One region of the Peribacillus sp. Bi134 genome, then DNA from elsewhere that is predicted to be linked to it. Evidence: riboswitches for the same ligand, from Rfam matches in the RefSeq annotation. Region 1 holds a riboswitch; each other region holds the start of a gene.
The links. A riboswitch is a leader RNA that binds a small molecule or an ion and turns the genes downstream of it on or off. The one in region 1 is predicted to bind S-adenosylmethionine.

Region 1 (4,969 bases):
AAAAAACGGTGAATCAAGATGATGTTCGTGTGTATCACTTATTTTATGGAGATCAAATTGGTTCTCCGGGTACGGAATTGACGTTTTTTGAAATTCCCAATGCTGCCCGCACTCATGAGGGAAACAATAGCATTTCTGAAATTTCTTTAAGGGTGAGAGATGATGAAGCTCTAGGATATTGGAAAAAACGGTTTGTGGAATTCAATGTTGAGCATGATGAAATATCGAACCGTTTTGAAAGGAAGGTTCTTTCTTTTAAAGATCCTGAAGGGCAGAGGCTACTTCTGGTTTCCGATCAGGATAATAACGGTGTTCAAGGGGGATCACCATGGGATGGAAGCCCGGTACCGCAAGAGTTTTCCATCCTTGGATTAGGACCGGTAAAACTTACTGTACCTAATATTGAACTAACAGAAAGTGTTCTCTCCGAGGTATTGGGGTTCAGGAAAACAGGCACATACCCATCTGCAATTAGGGGGCAAAATCCAATTGTCGTTTATGAGACAGGTGAGGGAGGAACAGGAGCGGAACTTCATATTGAAGAAAGGAATGACATTCCTCGGGAAAGGTTGGGGAGGGGTGGAGTACACCATGTTGCCTTTCGGGTGGATAATGAAGAAGAACTTAGAAAATGGATAGAAAAAATTAGTGAATCAAAATTCGTGAACTCTGGATATGTGGACCGCTTTTATTTTCGTTCACTTTATTTTAGGGAGCCGAATGGAATATTATTTGAACTAGCTACTGATGGACCTGGATTTGCAGTTGATGAAGCAGAGCAGCACCTAGGTGAGAACCTTGCCCTGCCGCCATTTTTAGAATCAAAAAGAAAAGATATTGAATCGAATTTAAAACCACTGAATACAAAATCAACTAATTAATCAAGGGGAAAGGAAGGAATCGGCATGCAAAAGCAAAATGCAGGAATACATCATATAACCGCAATTGTAGGCAATCCTCAAGAGAATGTGGATTTTTATGCTGGAGTGCTGGGAATGCGTATGGTGAAGAAAACCGTTAATTTTGATGATCCAGGCACCTATCATTTATATTTCGGAGATGAATCAGGTTCACCGGGCACTATCATCACTTTCTTTCCTTGGCCTGGGGCATACCGAGGGACAATTGGCTCCGGACAAGTGGGGATAACAACATATGCCATTCCGGAAGGTTCATTGGGCTTCTGGGAAACGCGCTTGGGTAAATTTAATATTGACTTTGAAAAGATCTCACGCTTCGGCGAGGATTATCTGGGATTTCAGGACCCACATGGATTGCAACTTGAACTGGTTGAGCGTAAAGAAGGTAAAAATAGCGAGTGGTCATTCGGCGGTGTACCAGCTGATAAGGCAATCAAGGGATTCGGCGGTGCTGTATTATTGACGTCTAAACCGATCAAAACGATGGAACTTTTAGAGGAAGTGATGGGTTTGCAAAAGATGGGGGAAGAGGGCGATTTCATTCGCTTCAAATCAACATCGGACATCGGAAATTTGATAGATGTTAAAAAAACGGTTTTGCCAAATGGGAAAATCGGAGTGGGAACTGTTCATCATCTTGCATGGCGTGCAAGCGATAATGAAGATCATAAAGAATGGAGGGAACATATCGCAAACCATGGCTATGGCGTGACACCCTTTAAAGACCGCCAATACTTCGATGCCATTTATTTCAGGGAAGATGGAGGCATACTCTTTGAAGTTGCCACAGATCCACCTGGCTTTGCTCATGATGAAACGAAGGAAACGATGGGTAGTAAATTAATGCTGCCGCCTTGGCTTGAAGAAAAAAGGGAAATTATGGAGAAAACGTTACTGCCGGCAGTGCCGAGGGTACTAGAGGAGGATAAATGATGAAGCATATTTTTCAAAAAGGAAGTAATCCAGATGCACCGTTGCTTTTGCTTTTACATGGCACTGGAGGAACGGAAACGGATCTTTTGCCATTATCGGAGATGGTTTCACCGGGATCATCCGTACTCAGCGTACGGGGAAATGTACTTGAAAACGGAATGCCCCGTTATTTCCGCCGGCTGGCTGAAGGAGTTTTTGATGAAGAAGATTTGATTTTCCGTACGAAGGAGCTTTATGACTTCTTGGAATCAGCGTCCGGACAATATGACTTCGATCGTGACAGAGTGGTGGCATTAGGTTATTCTAATGGTGCAAACATAGCAGCAAGTTTGATGTTCCATTTCGAAGGGGCATTAAAAGGAGCGATTCTTCATCATCCAATGGTGCCTAGACGCGGGATTGCTTTGCCGTCCCTATCGGATATACCTGTATTCATTGCTGCAGGTAAAAACGATCCGATTTGCCCCGCAGCAGAAACTGATGAACTTAATCGGATTTTACTGCAAGCGGGTGCTGCGGTGGACGTTCACTGGGAAAATTACGGTCATCAGTTAACACGTTCAGAGGTTGATGCAGCAAGTTCATGGTTTCAAAAGAACTTTTTATAAGAATGAGAGGGATGAAGATGATTTCAGTAAATCCTGAAAGTCTTACAGAACGGGAAAATTATAAGTTTTTGACTGGAAGCATCATACCGAGACCAATAGCCCTGGTCACGACACAATCCGAAACCGGTACAATCAATATAGCGCCGTTCAGTTTTTTTAACATAGTCAGTTCCAATCCTCCGATGATTTCCATTTCTGTTCAACGGAAAGAAGGAGTTTTGAAGGACACGGCCCGAAATGCAATTCAAACAGGTGAATTCGTTGTTCATATCACTGATGAAGACAATGTTGCTGATGCAAATCGAACGGCCGAGGAACTCCCGTCTGACGAAAGTGAATTGGGTCTTACCAATTTCACTCAGGCTGTTAGTGATAAGGTGTCGGTACCAGGATTGCAAGAAGCGAAGGTACGCTTTGAATGCACATTGGAGCATGCGATACCTTTGGCAGGTTCCAAGAATAAACCTGGTTGTGATTTATTGATAGGGAAAATAGTCTGCTATCATATAGAGCAGGAGATTTACCATAATGGCCGAATTGACCAGAATGGGCTAAAACCAGTAGCAAGATTAGCGGGTCATACTTATACAAAACTAGGAGAATTATTTGAAATTGAAAGACCTTAAGGAATATAAGAAAAATGGCGTCATCTTTTAAGGTGTCGTCATTTTTTAAAAATTATTCCCGGTTAGCATTATTTACAATTCTATAATGTAAGCGACTGTTCCAAAAACAAGTTCATATCTATGCCAAAGGTGCGTTGATCGTTTGGATTTTAAAGGAAGCCTTTACAAACCGAAACAAAACTTGACAATTTTTTCATAGATTGATAAAGTTATAAAAAAATAATTTCTTATCCAGAGAGGTGGAGGGACTGGCCCTATGAAACCTCAGCAACAGGTCTGCAATGACACTGTGCTAATTCCAGGGGGTGAAACCTTGATAGATAAGACCGTACGTGTTTATTTGTCAGTAACGCACTCTTTTTTAGAGTGCGTTTTCGTTTTTTCTGGATGCAAGATAAAGGAGAGTAAGAATGGAGAACAAAAGGAAGCATGATTTTCAAAGGAAAATGCAGGCACGGCATATAATAATGCTATCGCTTGGCGGGGTGATTGGAACAGGTTTATTCTTAAGTTCGGGTTATACGATTCAACAGGCAGGCCCGTTTGGCACCATCCTTTCGTATCTGATTGGGGCATTAGTGGTTTATCTAGTCATGCTATGTCTAGGGGAACTGGCAGTACATATGCCCGAGACAGGTGCGTTTCATAGCTACTCAGCTAAATACATAGGTCCTGGGACAGGGTATACAGTAGCCTGGTTGTATTGGCTAACTTGGACAGTTGCACTTGGTTCGGAATTCACGGCTGCAGGATTGTTGATGCAGAGATGGTTTCCATCAATCAATGTCTGGATATGGAGTGCACTATTTGCCATATTGGTTTTGGCATTAAATGCGTGGACCGTTAAATTTTTCGCTGAATCCGAATTCTGGTTTGCGTCTATAAAGGTATTTGCCATTGTGATTTTCATTATTTTGGGAGCAGCGGTAATGCTAGGTTTCATTCCAATAATTCATTCACAATCCGCTCCGTTATTCTCCAATTTTACAAGTGAAGGTTTATTTCCGAATGGTGCTTTTGCCATTATAATGACGATGCTTGCGGTGAATTTCGCATTCTCTGGAACTGAATTAATTGGAATTGCAGCTGGAGAAACTGTGAATCCAGAAAAAACGATACCAAAGGCAATCCGTATGACATTATGGAGATTGATTATCTTTTTTGTAGGAACCATCGTTGTATTATCCGCATTATTGCCTATTTCGGATGCAAGCGTATTAGAAAGCCCCTTTGTGGCAGTTCTTGAACGGATTGGTGTGCCATATGCAGCGGATATTATGAACTTTGTTATATTAACTGCCATTTTGTCTGCTGCAAACTCAGGACTGTATGCGGCATCCAGAATGCTTTGGTCACTTGCAGATAAGGAAACTATATCACCAATATTTGCAAAATTGACAAAACGGGGAGTTCCGATAAATGCAGTCCTTTTCAGTATGTTGGGCGGCTGCTTAGCCCTGTTTTCGAGTATTATTGCACCGGATACTGTTTACATAGTGCTTGTATCCATTTCTGGACTAGCCGTTGTTGTAGTTTGGATGAGTATTAGCATGTCGCAATTTCTATTTCGCAGACGATATATAAACGAAGGAAATTCAGTAAATGACTTAGCTTATCGAACGCCATTATATCCACTCGTACCAATCGTTTCTTTTATGCTATGCCTAGCTTCTTGCATAGGAATTGCATTTGATCCTACACAACGAATTGCACTATATTGTGGCATTCCATTTATTTTGATTTGCTATGGAAGTTATTATCTGACACAAAACCATAAAGAAAAGAGGAGTAAATCATGAACATTAAAACTAACCCAATTGACGCTATTTTACGAGATCATTCAGTCATGATTTTAGACGGAGCTTTAGCTACAGAGCTAGAG
Region 2 (4,969 bases), 240 kb from region 1:
TCTCGTACTTGGATACGGATATTGGACTGAAAACAATAATGGAAATGGGGCCAAAAGCCGTCTTCCATACACCGGACACCGTCGAAACCTTAAGGGTTCCAGTGGAAGGAAGCTTTAAAGATGAAATATATCCCCAGTCCGGAGCCGTTTTGGAAATGGACTACACTAAAAATAAGAAGGCACTTCAAGAATTCTTTTCAAAAAAATAAAAATTGTATTATGGACCTCGCAAGAATAATCACAAAAACGAGAGGGATAAGTAACCCTTCTCGTTTTTTATCATCAATAAAGCAACCTGGATCATTTAACAAAAAGCGGAATGTTTTTAATGAAATCCGGGGTTATGATGCCATTTTCGGTAATGATGCTTGTAATTAGATGATTCGGTGTAACATCAAAGGCTGGATTGAAAGTTTTCACGTTTTCAGGAGCGATCCTAACACCTTGAATGAAGGTGATTTCCGCTTCATTCCTTTCTTCGATCGGGATGGAAGTGCCGGACTCGAGAGTGAGGTCGAATGTGGTTGATGGAGCGGCCACGTAAAAAGGGATACCAAAGTGCTTGGCTAATATCGCCAATCCCAATGTCCCGATTTTATTGGCTGTATCTCCATTAGCCGCAATTCTGTCGGCACCGACGATGATTCCATTTATTCCTTTCTGATGAATCGTATGGGCAGCCATATTATCAGAAATTAATGTGACATCAACCCCCGCTTGCATCAATTCCCAAGCAGTCAAACGCGCCCCTTGCAGGACAGGCCTGGTTTCACATGCATACACTTTTAGCGGAAAGTCCTTTTCCTTTGCCAGGTGGAAGGGAGCCAAGGCTGTGCCATACCGAGCCGTGGCAATTCCCCCAGCGTTGCAATGCGTTAGAATGGAATCTCCTCTAGTGAATAAGGATAAACCATGTTCCCCGATTTTCCTGCACATTTCTTCATCTTCAGCAAAGATGGCTTTAGCCTCCGATACAAGTGCTTCCTTGGCAGTTGAAATGCTTTGCGCAGCTTCCAGAGTATTTTCCATCCTCCTTAACGCCCAAAAAAGGTTGACAGCAGTTGGCCGTGATGATGCGAGTTTTTCAATATGCCTTGATACATTTTTCTTGAATTCGGCTAATTCAGCGGTTGTTTCCTGTTTCGCACCAAGTGCAACACCAAATGCTGCCGTCAGTCCAATTGCTGGGGCACCGCGAACTTTTAATGTCAAAATGCTGTCATACACATCATCAACAGAATGAAGTTCAATGAATTCAGTTATGGAAGGAAGGGCTTGTTGATTTAATAATGTAATATGGGTATCAGCCCATTGTACCGAATAAGGTAATGGTGCATGTGTTGTCATGTGCAGGTCTCCTTTTAAATGGTTGAATAAGATGGCAGTGTACGTTGCTTCAAGGCTTCAATGACAGCTGGAACATCCAATTCTTCCCGTTTTTTAATTAAAAAAGCACCAATTTCCAATGTAGCCGTTTTGGCAGCGATCCTTGTTTCTTTATCTTCAATGACATTTAAATCGGCAACATGGGAAAGTCCGATGGTTCGCCGAATCAGTTCACAGCCGGAAAAGCCGAATGCATCTTTTTTGAATTTTGTCAGTAAATAAGGCAGATAACCTTTCACGTGACGAAATGGGCTTTTATTTTGGCCTTCCCATAATTCGGAATAAGTTTCTTCAAAGGCATTCCAAAATTCATTAAGGTGTGTGAAAATCTCTTCCTTTCCAACGCTATTACGTGTGACTGCCTGAAAGAGAAGGTTGGCAGTGTATTGACCAAGGTCAAAACCAACTGGACCATAAAAAGCGAATTCTGGATCAATAACCTTTGTTTCAGTTTCACTTGCAAATATACTTCCAGTATGTAAATCTCCATGAAGCAAGGCTTCCTGCTCGGTTTCAAAGCTTTGTTTCAGCTTAGCGACCTCGAGGATCACTGCTTTATCATTCCATATATTTTTGGCGGCATCAGTCAATTCCACCTCGAAATCTCCCGGGAGTTCCTCAAAAAATGGATCTGTGAAAATGAAGACCTCAGTGATTTTGCAGAGTTCGGGATTCGTGAAATGTCGGGCAACTTCCTTTTTGGCAGAGGGTTCTAAATGATAATCGGATGTATAAAATGCCGTTTTCGCAACATATTCACCAATATGCTGTGAAAGCAATGGATATGAATCGCCTTCGATCAATCCTGTTCTAACGATTTTCAAATGGGATAAATCCTCCATGACCGTGATGGCAAGCTTTTCATCAGAATAATAGACTTGCGGTACGAATTCTGGGCAATAACTTCTGAAATGAATCAGCGCATTCGCTTCAATTGCAGCCCTTTTCAATGTCAGCGGCCAACCTTCGCCAAGTACCTTGGCATAAGGAACCGCTTGTTTAATGATAATTCCTTTATTTGTGACTGTGTCTGTAATATGAAAAACATAATTTAAGTTTCCATCGCCGATTTCTTTACATGTTAAACTTGCATCCGCATTGACCAACCCAAGTTTTTTTGCAAGGGTTATAGCTGTTTCGTTTGTCAATCTCTTAAAATTTGAATGGTTTTGAGTCATTCTTTTCCCCTCCGGATTCAAAATAAGAATAAAAAAGCCTCTTTCATATAGAAAGAGGCAGAAGTTTTGGCTTCGGACCTCTTATCTTCCAGAATATGAATTCTGGTGGAATTAGCACCGTGCTCTGTGGATTTTATAATCCGGCGGTGAATCCGCCCCATTTCACAATGGTATTACAGTCGGTTGCTGGGCTTCATAGGGCCTTTATCCCTCAGCCTGCTCTTGATAAGAGTAAATGTTTTCTGAAATTTTAATCTTCGGGAAAATAATATCAACTTTTTAAATAGTTTGTCAATGGGTAATTTAATAAAAATCAGGACGGCGATCTTCGAATACAGGTATTTTGTTACGTGCTTCCGTAACTTTATTGAAGTCCAAGGTGCCTGTCAGGAGTTCGTTTCCTTCTCCGGCTTCACTTATGATATTTCCCCAAGGATCAATAATCAGGGAATGACCGGCAAATATATTATTGACATCAGAGCCTGAGCGATTAACGGCTACTACATAGGCTTGGTTCTCGATGGCACGGCTAATCAATAAGGCTCTCCAGTGATCGAGTCTCGGCTTTGGCCATTCAGCCGTAACGAATAGAACTTCGGCGCCTTTAGCGGTATGGGCTCGCTGCCATTCAGGGAAACGGATGTCATAACAAATGAAACCAGCACATATTTTTTCATCAAGAGTAAATAAACCATCCTTTTCTCCTGGCTTCAGGAAATGATGTTCATCCATTAACTGAAATAAGTGAAGCTTATCATATTCTTTTATGAGACTTCCCTGTTTATCGATGATGATCATGGTGTTATAGATTCCCTTGCTTGTTTTTTTCGCAATGGAACCGCCTACGATGTGAATCTCGTGTTTCCTTGCCTGTGTTTTAAGAAATTCAATCGTTTTTTCCGCCTCTTGATCAGCAATCTCATTTAACCTGCTTAAGTCGTATCCGGTTGTCCAAAGCTCTGGTAAAATGACGATATCGGGTTCTGACCGTGCTGCTTTTTCCAACCATTGTTCCGCAACCTGAAAATTGATATCCGGTTGCCCGAATGCTATATCCATTTGAATACAAGCTATTTTCCACTTCATCGTTTAAAACCCCCACATGTAAAAAATGCTTTACAAGACTATGATAAACATATATCATTTGTGTCTAGAATTTCAAGAAATTTCAGAGAAGGTGTATAAATGGTGCAATTCGAAAAATCCAGACAGCTTCAGGACCTGCCCAAGCAGTTTTTTGCCTCACTAGTCGCAAAAGTCAATGCCATCACGGAGCAAGGACATGATGTCATTAATTTAGGCCAGGGAAACCCTGATCAGCCGACACCAGACCATATCGTGAAAAGCTTGCAGTCTGCCGCTGAAAAAACGATTAATCATAAATATTCGCCATTCCGGGGGCATCAATATTTAAAAGATGCTGCTGCCGTCTTTTATGAACGTGAATTCGGTGTCAAGCTGGATCCGAAAAGTGAAGTGGCGATTCTCTTCGGGGGAAAGGCAGGCCTTGTCGAACTGCCGCAGTGTTTATTGAATCCGGGTGATACGATCCTTGTTCCGGATCCCGGCTATCCGGATTATCTTTCCGGTGTTGTTTTAGCCCAGGCAAAGACCGAATTCATGCCCTTGACAGAAGAAAATGATTTTCTTCCAAAATACAGTGACATACATAAAGAAGTGCTTGATAAAGCCAAAATGATGTTCTTGAACTATCCGAACAATCCCACAGGTGCTTCTGCAACTGAAAGTTTCTTTGATGAGACCGTCTCTACTGCAAAAGAGCATTCAATTTGTGTGGTCCACGACTTCGCTTATGGGGCGATAGGATTCGACGGAAAAAAACCGATAAGCTTTCTCCAGTCAGAGGGAGCGAAGGAAATAGGAATAGAAATATACACACTATCGAAAACATACAATATGGCAGGGTGGAGAGTCGGCTTCGCAGTGGGGAATAAGAGTGTCATAGAAGCTCTTGAACTATTACAAGACCATCTTTATGTGAGTCTCTTCCCGGCGATACAAGAAGCTGCCGCAAGCGCTTTGCTTGACTCGCAGAGCTGTGTAGAGCAGTTAGTGCAGATGTACGAGGGGCGAAGGAATATTTTCATTGAGGGATTGAGGGCAATCGGCTGGGATGTCAAAGCTCCTGCGGCATCATTTTTTGCCTGGCTCAAGGTACCTAAAGGTTTTACGTCCGAGAGTTTTGCAGACTATTTATTAACGCATGCCCACGTTGCTGTTGCCGCAGGGAATGGATTTGGTGAATTTGGCGAAGGTTATGTCAGGGTAGGGCTGCTGACTTCGGAAGAACGGCTGAAAGAGGCTGTGGAACGGATAAGTAAATTAAAATTATTTTAACCACAATGATATATCCGATTAATTCACCCTTAAATAGTTAAAACTTA
Region 3 (4,969 bases), on a different contig from region 1:
GACTGTTTTTTACCAAAAGCATAGGCTAATATCAATAGTACCAGGCTTGCACCCAAAACAGACCAAAATCCTGCTGTTATTTCCCCCATAAAGAATGCTTTATAACAAACGGCACCAAGTGAACCCCCAACTATCGGTCCAATGACCGGAATCCATGAATAGCCCCAATTGGAATTGCCTTTACCGGGTATCGGCAGCAAAAAGTGAGCGATGCGCGGCCCCAGATCGCGGGCCGGGTTAATGGCGTATCCTGTCGTTCCGCCAAGAGACATCCCAATCACGACAATCAATAACCCGACTGCAAATGGGTTTAGGCCCTCTGTAAAATCATTGGCACCTATAAATAATAATCCAAGAACAAGGATGAAAGTTCCAATCATCTCACTTAATAGATTTGAAAATGTGTGCGGGATCGCAGGTGAAGTCGCGAACACACCAAGCTTCGCTCCTGGATCATCCGTAGCTTTCCAGTGTGGCAAATAGTGCAGGAATACTAGAGTCGCGCCGAGTATCGCGCCAATCATCTGGGCAACGATGTAACCGGGCACATCACTCCATGGAAATTCTCCAATAATGGCAAAACCTACTGTGACCGCCGGGTTTAAATGCGCCCCGCTTATGGAACCCACTGCAAAAACACCCATGGTAACCGCCAATCCCCACGCAATCGTGATAACGATCCAGCCGGCATCCTTTGCATAGGAACCCTTTAAGGATGAACCAGCCCCAATACCTGCTCCGAATACAACTAATATCATCGTGCCTAACACTTCTCCCCAAAATGGAGTCATGATAAAACCCCTCCCCTGTTAAATTATTAAACCTTGCCAACAAATAAAAGGAGATCCACAGCAGAACTATCTTCATAAATAAATTATGAATAGATCTGTTGTGAATCTCCTAGTCTCCGTCACATATATTAACTTGTACTGTAAAATATACTAGGTTATGAAAACGCTGTCAATATTTTGTGAAAAATTAATCTATTTTTCTGTAATTTTTTTCAATTTTCCCCTATTAGACGATATCCCATAATTCAGTTTTGGATGTGGTGATCGACGAAGCTCCAGCATCAAGGGCATTCAGGACTTCATCCGAAGTACGTATGAGGCCGCCTGCAAAAATCGGTGTCTGCAATCGTTCCTTCACTTCTTTTATCATCCATGGCATGGCGCCCGGCAATACTTCGATATAATCCGGCTTGGTTTTCTGCACCAGCTTATAACTTTTCTCAAGCGCATGTGAGTCTATTAAAAAGATTCGCTGGATGGCAATGACCCCCTTTTGCTTCGCCTTCAATATAACGCTTGATTTAGTCGAAATCAGCCCATAGGGATTATATTCCTGACAAATGAATTCTGTCGCGTACTCATCACTTCTTATGCCATGGATCAAATCGACATGATAAATCATTTTCTTATTATGTTGTTTTGCCATCATACTTACATTTTTCAATTGTGATATATGCAAATCAAGAAACACACCTATTTCATAGGAACTTTCTAGAAATCTTTCAAAATCCTTCATGCTTGCTGAAGCAGGCAAAATCTTTTGATCCATCATTATCCTCCTCATTCCCAGAAGAACTCAAAACTTCAAGTTATTTAGTATATTTTAAAGAGCTTGATTTATCAATCACATTTTTTTCATGACAATCTCACAATAACACTAACATACCTGGCACTCCCTTTATAGATTGCGGATAAGGTTGTATGTAAAATATCCCTTAACTCATAAAGAAAGTTTCATTATCAATGCACCTTCGACAAGTTCATACGATTTAATTGTGCCCACCGGAATTTTTCTCACGATGTTCCAAGCATTAACATTCATTTTGATCGTTCTTTTTTCAAATTCAAAAAATGGCGGTCTGTTAAATATCCTTTGGTTGATGAAATTCCTGTCAACTGGTTCCATTTCCACTAATTCAAATGAAATCGTTCTTTTTTCCACATGAACCGGTTTTAATGTAATCCGGAAAGCTACGTTTTTCTTAAACATCATTTTTTTCACTTCCATCGTTCCGGAAAGCACAATATGCTTCGGCGTAATCTCGACTTTAATATCCTGACCAGATGATTTCATTTTTATGATTCTCTCTACCATGGCTTCAGTTACCGTTATCGGTATGCCACTTTTGAATGGACTCATCCTTGCATTCCCTCCCCACTCAAAGCTTATGCCGGATTCCCTGATGCCGTTAACATTTCAGTCCGATTAATAAACGGTATATTCTAAATATTCAACCTCCAGCTCTTGACCTTTGTAAAAACTACCTGTATAGTCATAATTAATTTAATAGACAACTCTTATCCAGAGAGGTGGAGGGACTGGCCCTTTGATGCCTCAGCAACAGACTATTCATGTACTGTGCTAATTCCAGAAGTGTAAAAACTTGAAGATAAGAAGAGTATATAGCTTTGTTGCCAACACCTCTTCTTATTTTTTAAGAAGAGGTTTTTTATTTTTAAAAGGAAAGAAGGAATGCAACATGTCAATCACATTAACGAAAGCACCATTCAGGGCCGATCACGTCGGAAGTTTATTAAGACCGGAACGTTTACATATTGCCAGAAAGCAATTTAGGGAGGGTACCCTTTCAGCAGAGCGCCTTCGTGAAATTGAAACCGAAGAAATCAAACGGATTGTCGATAAACAAATTGAAGTTGGATTAGAGGCTGTTACGGACGGCGAGTTCAGACGAACATGGTGGCACTTTGACTTCCTCGAACATTTAAATGGCATCGAGGGATATGTGACTGAAAAAGGTCTCACATTCGATGGTGTGGAAACAGAGAGATATAACGTTCGCAATACCGGGAAGGTTTCATTCAATCCTGAACATCCCTTCATTCGTGATTTCATTGAATTGAACAAAATCGTGAACGGACGTGCCGTTGCCAAGCAAACGATTCCCAGTCCGAATCAATTATTTGCTGCAGGTATTCATAATGAAGACATCTACCCTGATATCGAAGACTATGCAAATGATATCATCAAAGCCTATCAGCATGCTTTGAAAGCCTTTTATGAAGCAGGTGTGCGTTATCTTCAATTGGATGATGTATATATTGCCAGACTTTCAGCTCCAGATTTCCAGTTCAAAGATGGAAAATATACGAGGGAACAGTTAATTGATCTTGCACTTCGTGTCATTAATGGAGCATTGGAAGGCAAACCAGAAGACCTTGTCGTCACTACCCACCTATGTCGCGGAAACTATCAGTCGACTTGGGCGTTTGAAGGAAGCTATGCCCGTATCGCTCCCACTTTATTGGCAAAAGAAAAAGTGGATGGATTCTTCTTGGAATATGATGATCAACGCTCAGGGGATTTCAAACCATTGGAATACATTCCAAATGGCGGTGCACAGGTTGTACTGGGGGTCGTCACTTCAAAAAATGGGGAAATCGAAGACAAGGAAGCTGTTAAGGCACGCATTAAAGAAGCCTCGCACTTCGTTGCTCTCGAACAATTATGCTTAAGCCCTCAATGCGGCTTCGCCTCCACCCATCACGGCAACAAGCTAACCGAAGAACAGCAATGGGAAAAGCTGAAATTCGTCGTTGATGTAGCAAAAGAAGTGTGGGAATGATTTTTTTGCGGAAACTTTAATACTGATTTACAGGATTCGAATAACCTAATCGGCAGCACTTATTAGGGAGCCGATTAGGTCCTTGCAATAATACATTTCCATTCCTTTAATGGCTCTTTTGAATAACGGTATCAAGTTTTGATTTATGAAATTAACGATTAATGTTAAAATCATTTGACATATCGATAATTCTCGATATAATGAAATGTATGAAAACAATCGAGATATTTAAAGCATTATCCAATGAATCCAGGTTGCAAATCTTACAATGGCTCAAGGCGCCTGAACTCCACTTCACCCCTCATGAGGGAATAGACATGAAGGAAACCGGCGTTTGCGTAAGTCAGATTACGGAAAAATTAAACATGACCCAGTCCACGGCCTCTCAATACCTCTCGATGCTTCTTAGAGCAGGATTGATTAAAACGGAGCGGATAGGAAAGTTTACGTATTACAAACGAGATGAAGATGCAATCTCAAAAATTACTGATTTCTTGAAAGAAGAAGTATGAAAATGAACCTGATCCGTACCTTAGAGGGTTGGGTTCATTTCCCCCCCCTAACAGTTCGACATTTCGCGATATGTTTATTTTTTTATCCATACATATTAACATATTCCGATATATCTTTATATAAAATTGATAATCATTAATGAGGAGTGAATCTATTTTGCTTAATACATGGAAAATTTACATGTTGGCGATAATCAGTTTTTTAGTAGGAACATCCGAATTCATCATATCCGGAATTTTGGATAAGATTGCGGATTCTCTTGGAGTTACCCTTGCTGCCGCAGGACAGCTCATTACAATTTTCTCCCTTGTCTACGCAATCGGTACACCCATTCTAATGGCTTTGACAGCAAGTTTAGACAGACGAAAATTAATGTTGTATTCCCTTGGACTATTCATAGTGTCCAACCTGCTTGCCTTTCTATTACCAGGCTTTGGACCGTTTCTATTTGCACGCATAATCATGGCACTTGGTGCAGGATTGGTTGTAGTCACCGCTCTGAATATTGCCGCTAAGCTTGCTCCGCCAGATAAAAAAGCAAGTTCTATTGCGACAGTTGTCATGGGGTTTACAGCTTCCCTTATCATTGGCGTACCTCTCGGAAGAATCATGACGGATGCATTCGGCTGGAAATCCGTCTTTGGCGGAATCGCCCTATTCGGCCTGATTGCCATGATCGTTTTATTCTTTACCATTCCTGCTACCAAAGGGGATAAACCAGTACCACTTCTCCAGCAGCTGGCCCTTCTTAAAAAAAGGAAAGTTGCCCTTGGATTATCGATAACCTTCTTCTGGCTTGGCGGATACTCGATAGCTTATACCTATCTATCCCCTTACCTGCTATCCGTATCAGGGATAAGT
Region 4 (4,969 bases), 210 kb from region 1:
GATGGCGCTGTTTGATATATCTGCAAGTGTCCTGATATGGTCTATCATGAATTCCGGCCCTGTTGCACAATTAAGGCCGACAGCTACGGGCTTCATATGTTCAACCGATAAATAAAAAGCTTCTATGGACTGGCCAGCAAGTGTCGTGCCCATCGGTTCGATTGTTCCTGATATGATGACAGGCACATCTTTTCCTGTTTTTGCGAATGCTGCTTTGATTCCAGAAAAGGCAGCCTTGACATTAAGCATATCCTGACAGGTTTCCACCAACAGCAAGTCTACACCGCCATCCAAGAGACCCAGTGCCTGTTCTTCATAAGAATCGGTTAAAATATCAAAAGTCGTTCCGCCCGTTACGGAAAGCGTTTTTGTAGTGGGGCCCATCGAGCCAGCTACATACCTTGGCCATTCTTCATTGGAATACTTTTCACAAGCTTTAACGGCAAGCTCAGCTGAAATTTTATTTAGCTTGTAGGCGATCGTGCTTATTTGGTATTCCTCAAGAACGATGCTGGTCGCTCCAAAGGTATTTGTTTCAATGATATCTGCGCCCGCCGCTAAATATTTTTCATGAATGGATTGGATGATTTCCGGCTGCGTCAGTGTTAAATATTCATTGCAGCCCTCGAATTGTTCCCCGCCAAAATCATCTGCTGTCAAATCCTCCGCTTGAAGCATGGTTCCCATCGCCCCATCAAGTAGGAGAATCTTGGAATTTAACTGATCTTGAATCGCTTTTTTATTCATGTACTGCCACCTCTGATGTCTGTTTACTATCGACTTTTCTAATATATTTCGTAAGTTCCGCCGTCATTTCATAGCGAAGGAACGGAGTGATTAAATATATGCCCTTGAATTTTTCCCTTGCCGCGTCCACCAGTTCCCGCGCGATATTAACCCCTTCAATCCTTGACTTTACAGGGTCATCCCCCGCTAAAGCCATTGCCCTTCTTACGTTATCAGGCAATTTGATGCCTGGGATCTCATTATGGATGAATTCTGCGTTCCGGGTGCTTGTCAAAGGCATGATACCGATGAAAATCGGGGTTTCTAAATGTTTTGTAGCTTCATGTACTTCTTCGATTTGCTCCACCGAATAAATTGGCTGTGTCAAAAAGGATTGAGCACCACAGGAAATCTTCTTTTCCATTCTCAGTACTGCTTTATCCAAATATTTCACATTCGGATTAAACGCTGCCGCAATTTTAAAATTTGCCCGTTGCCCCAGACTTTGACCGGAATAGGAAAGACCTTCATTAAATTGTTTGACCATGCTTATAAGGTCGAAGGAAGATAAATCATAAACCGAAGTGGCACCCGGGAAGTCCCCTATTTTTGAAGGATCTCCGGTGATGATCAATAATTCATTCAGCCCCACCGTCTGCAGACCCATTAAATGTGATTGCAGGCCAATCAAATTTCGATCACGGCATGTTATATGCACCATCGGATTAATATTCAATTGGTTCTTCAGTAGGTTAGCCAGAGCATCATTCGATATCCTTGGTGAGGCAAGTGAATTATCCGCTAGTGTAATGGAATCGACCCCTGCTTTTTTCAAAACCTCTGCACCGGTCATGAAGCTCTCTATTCCCAGCTTTTTAGGTGGATCAAGTTCAACCAGGATCGTCCTTTCCGTCTTGGCCTTTTCGTACAGTGGAAGTTCCAATTCTCTTTCGTTCACTTCAATTATTTCTATTTCACGGGATTTCGTAACTTTCTCTTTTACGGGAGCAAAACTTCCGATCGCATTCTTTACAGCTTGAATATGCAGTGGCGTCGTTCCACAGCACCCGCCTATGATAGCGGCACCTTGCTCACGAAGTTCCAGGGCACTTGAACCGAAATATTCCGGCACGGCTTTATAGACGAGCCTTCCATCCACATAATCAGGGAGGCTGGCATTAGGGTATATGGCAATCGATGCTTGCTTTGGCAAACTCACTTCTTCCAATGCCCGGATCATATGATGTGGACCAAGACGGCAATTCACCCCAACAACATCGGCACCCAATTGCTCGAGTTTTTGAAAGGCTTCATTTAAATGGATTCCATTTTGGAGATTACCCAGTTCATGCATCGAGACATTTGCGATGATCGGCAGTCCAGTTTCATTTTTTACGATTTGCAGAACGGTTTCCAGCTCTTCCAGGTCATAAAATGTTTCCAAGAGAATCCCATCAGGGTTTTCCATCAACAGACTGTATAGCTGTTCACGAAACCCCCGTTTAATCTCTTCCAGGCTTAAATCCGATTTTCTGATACTCCGTTGTGCCCCTATGGTACCGAAGACATAAGCCTTTCCTTTTGCCGCTTTTTTAGCAAGAATGACTCCCTGGCGATTGATTCTGCTTACTTCATCTTCAAGTCCATACCGTTTCAATTTGTTGAAATTGGCTCCGTATGTATTCGATTGAAGGATATCTGCACCAGCTTCCAGATAGGCACGATGGATAGACTCTATTTGATCCGGATTCGTGCAGTTTAATTCCTCATAACATTGATCGATGCCATTTGAGTACAATAAGGTCCCCATTGCCCCTTCCCCAACCAGCATTCTTTCTTTCACTTCTTTACGAAAATTCATCATTACACCCTCTCTCAAAAACAGTCCTGTTTTTGTCGTATTTTATGAGTATGAGAGAAAAGGAAAAAAAACCTTCTCAAAGAAGAAGGTTTTTTGAAACATTCTCCTCATCTATCAAGCTCTGCTTGCTGGATTTAGCACCTTTGCCTAAGCTGGTTGCTGAGGTTTCTTCGGGCCAGTCCCTCCACCTCTCTCGATAAGATCCATTTATATAATTTTCACAAGATTTCAAAATTAGATTATATTTAATTTACATTAATAATCTGTCAATTTCAATACCTGATCGACATTTTTTTCACTTTTGCAAAAATGATTCAATCTTTTGCAGCCTGAACCCTCTTCAAGATTCTTTGTTTCCAGTCTTCCGCTAATGGGTCCAGAGTAAGTAAAGCCATGGCGCCTTCCAGCCCATCTCGTTTATGAAGGATTACCTCTGCTGCATAATGAACTGAAATTTTTTCTTGCAAACGATCTATTAGTACGATCTCGTTTTGTTTATTTATCGTTCCTTCTTGAAGTACTCTTGCAAAATAACCAGTGAAACTCGTTTTCAGCACGAGTTCCAAAAACTTAGGTTCTTGATTGAAGTGGGAAATGGTCGAACAAGGTATCCTCCCCTGGTTAATTTGAACAATCACTTCGCCTATTTGATAAATATCACCGATAAACATGGTTTCTTCCCTCATCCCCGCTACGGTTAAATTTTCACCGAATGCTGGGATATCCAGCTTTTTAGAGAATCTTTCATTCCATAATGAATAATGCTCAAAGGGGTAAAAGCACAAAGCCCGATCAGGACCTCCATGGAACTTTTCATTACCTACCCCATCACCAATTATGCCTGATTTAGTCACTTTCACATGATCCTGTGCTTGTTTATCCATGGCTGAAAAGATATCGACATTCGAAAAACTTTCATGTTTCGGCTTTCCGGCCTGTAGTGATTTGATTTTTCCATTTTCCATTTTGCATCTTCCATTCATATTTAATTTATATCATTCTATATGTATAAATTATACTAAAAATCCATTATATTCAGTAGTTTTTAAACATATATGAAGTGAAAAAGCCACATGAGCCGTTAAATGGGCGAAATATCATTGATTTCCAGAAAAATTCATAGGTTAGTTTCAGTAATTTTGTTGCTATTTCAGAATTAAATATGGTAGAATATGAACACAATATATAGTCGAAAACTACAACCGTTCGCCTATATGTTGATTTTCACGATTGAATTCCTCATTGTCGCTCTTTAGGGAGCGAATTTTTTTGCCTTCATTATCATCCATCATTTTCTTTTAGTTCCATTCTAATCCTTAAATCGTGATTCACTTACCTATTTTCACTTTCATTCCCTATTCAAATACCTCCCTGTAAAGTCACTTTCATTCCCTTATAAGAGGCCTGATTCCTTGCTAAAACAAGCAGAAAAGCCGAGCGACACCATATGTCTTCCGCTCAGCTTCCTGTTTAAGCTTGTTTCTTTTTTTTTGGTGCCGCTTTCTTTCGGGTCGTCTTTTTCTTTTCCGGTTCATCATGTTTCGTACGGTCAATGGATGCCTGTAATGCCTCCATTAAATCGGTTACATTGTTGGAAACTGGTTCTTTTGTTTTGGCTGTAATCGTCGTCTGTCCCGTTTTCTTTGATTCAATCAATTCAAGTAAAGCGGTTCGATAGTCATCGGTGTATTTTGTCGGATCGAAAGTGGTCGTTAATTGATCTATTAATAATACGGCAGTATCGATTTCTTTTTTTGCAATGGTATCATTGGCGGGGATATTCGGAACATCCGCTGTGGAACGGACTTCATCCGGATAATGAATCGTTTCCATCACCAAGGTATTATCAACGACTCGGATTACCGCCATTTGTTCTTTAGAGCGAATGATGATTTTTGCTAATCCTACCTTATTCGATTCCTTGAGGGCCTGCCTCAAAAGGGAATAAGCTTTTATCCCTCCATCATTAGGGGACATGTAGTAACTCCGATTGAAATAAATGGGATCTATTTCTTCAATTTTAACGAAATCCACAATTTCCACGGCTTTTTCTTCGTTTTGTTTTTTCAGTTGCTCTAGTTCATTGTCTTCCAATACAACAAATTTTCCCTTTGTATATTCAAAAGCGCGGACTATATCATCCTTACCCACTTCTTTCTGGCATACCGGACAAACTTTTTCGTATTTAATCGGTGAATGACATTCCTTATGCAACGTCCTTAAAGAAATATCCTTATCCTCCGTTGCAGCATGAAGTTTGATCGGAATGTTCACCAAACCGAATGATATGCTCCCCTTCCACATCGTATGCATATTCGTCACCTCATAACTTATTTTTAAAGAGAAGAACAATTTTATTATTCCCCTTTGTTCAAAAAAAAC

Region 2: linked by a shared signal. The riboswitch ahead of mtnK (S-methyl-5-thioribose kinase) and the one ahead of mmuP (S-methylmethionine permease) in region 1 are both predicted to bind S-adenosylmethionine.
Region 3: linked by a shared signal. The riboswitch ahead of LQ188_RS05810 (5-methyltetrahydropteroyltriglutamate--homocysteine S-methyltransferase) and the one ahead of mmuP (S-methylmethionine permease) in region 1 are both predicted to bind S-adenosylmethionine.
Region 4: linked by a shared signal. The riboswitch ahead of LQ188_RS00470 (bifunctional homocysteine S-methyltransferase/methylenetetrahydrofolate reductase) and the one ahead of mmuP (S-methylmethionine permease) in region 1 are both predicted to bind S-adenosylmethionine.

What each region holds. Positions count from the first base shown of each region.
Region 1 is NZ_CAKKLN010000001.1:292,920-297,888, forward strand. Features, by position in the region: gene LQ188_RS01435 (ring-cleaving dioxygenase) at 1-881, shown strand, start outside; gene LQ188_RS01440 (ring-cleaving dioxygenase) at 906-1,853, shown strand; gene LQ188_RS01445 (alpha/beta hydrolase) at 1,853-2,461, shown strand; gene LQ188_RS01450 (flavin reductase family protein) at 2,479-3,087, shown strand; SAM riboswitch class I at 3,312-3,414, shown strand; gene mmuP (S-methylmethionine permease) at 3,498-4,886, shown strand; gene mmuM (homocysteine S-methyltransferase) at 4,883-4,969, shown strand, end outside.
Region 2 is NZ_CAKKLN010000001.1:52,200-57,168, forward strand. Features, by position in the region: gene LQ188_RS00285 (LCP family protein) at 1-209, shown strand, start outside; gene mtnA (S-methyl-5-thioribose-1-phosphate isomerase) at 301-1,347, opposite strand; gene mtnK (S-methyl-5-thioribose kinase) at 1,362-2,564, opposite strand; SAM riboswitch class I at 2,643-2,796, opposite strand; gene LQ188_RS00300 (carbon-nitrogen family hydrolase) at 2,868-3,650, opposite strand; gene LQ188_RS00305 (pyridoxal phosphate-dependent aminotransferase) at 3,750-4,922, shown strand.
Region 3 is NZ_CAKKLN010000002.1:585,192-590,160, reverse strand. Features, by position in the region: gene LQ188_RS05825 (MIP/aquaporin family protein) at 1-791, opposite strand, end outside; gene LQ188_RS05820 (glycerol-3-phosphate responsive antiterminator) at 1,018-1,560, opposite strand; gene LQ188_RS05815 (hypothetical protein) at 1,732-2,151, opposite strand; SAM riboswitch class I at 2,307-2,408, shown strand; gene LQ188_RS05810 (5-methyltetrahydropteroyltriglutamate--homocysteine S-methyltransferase) at 2,492-3,595, shown strand; gene LQ188_RS05805 (metalloregulator ArsR/SmtB family transcription factor) at 3,805-4,107, shown strand; gene LQ188_RS05800 (MFS transporter) at 4,265-4,969, shown strand, end outside.
Region 4 is NZ_CAKKLN010000001.1:84,344-89,312, reverse strand. Features, by position in the region: gene metH (methionine synthase) at 1-747, opposite strand, end outside; gene LQ188_RS00470 (bifunctional homocysteine S-methyltransferase/methylenetetrahydrofolate reductase) at 740-2,587, opposite strand; SAM riboswitch class I at 2,692-2,790, opposite strand; gene LQ188_RS00465 (MOSC domain-containing protein) at 2,902-3,552, opposite strand; gene LQ188_RS00460 (Ku protein) at 4,058-4,900, opposite strand.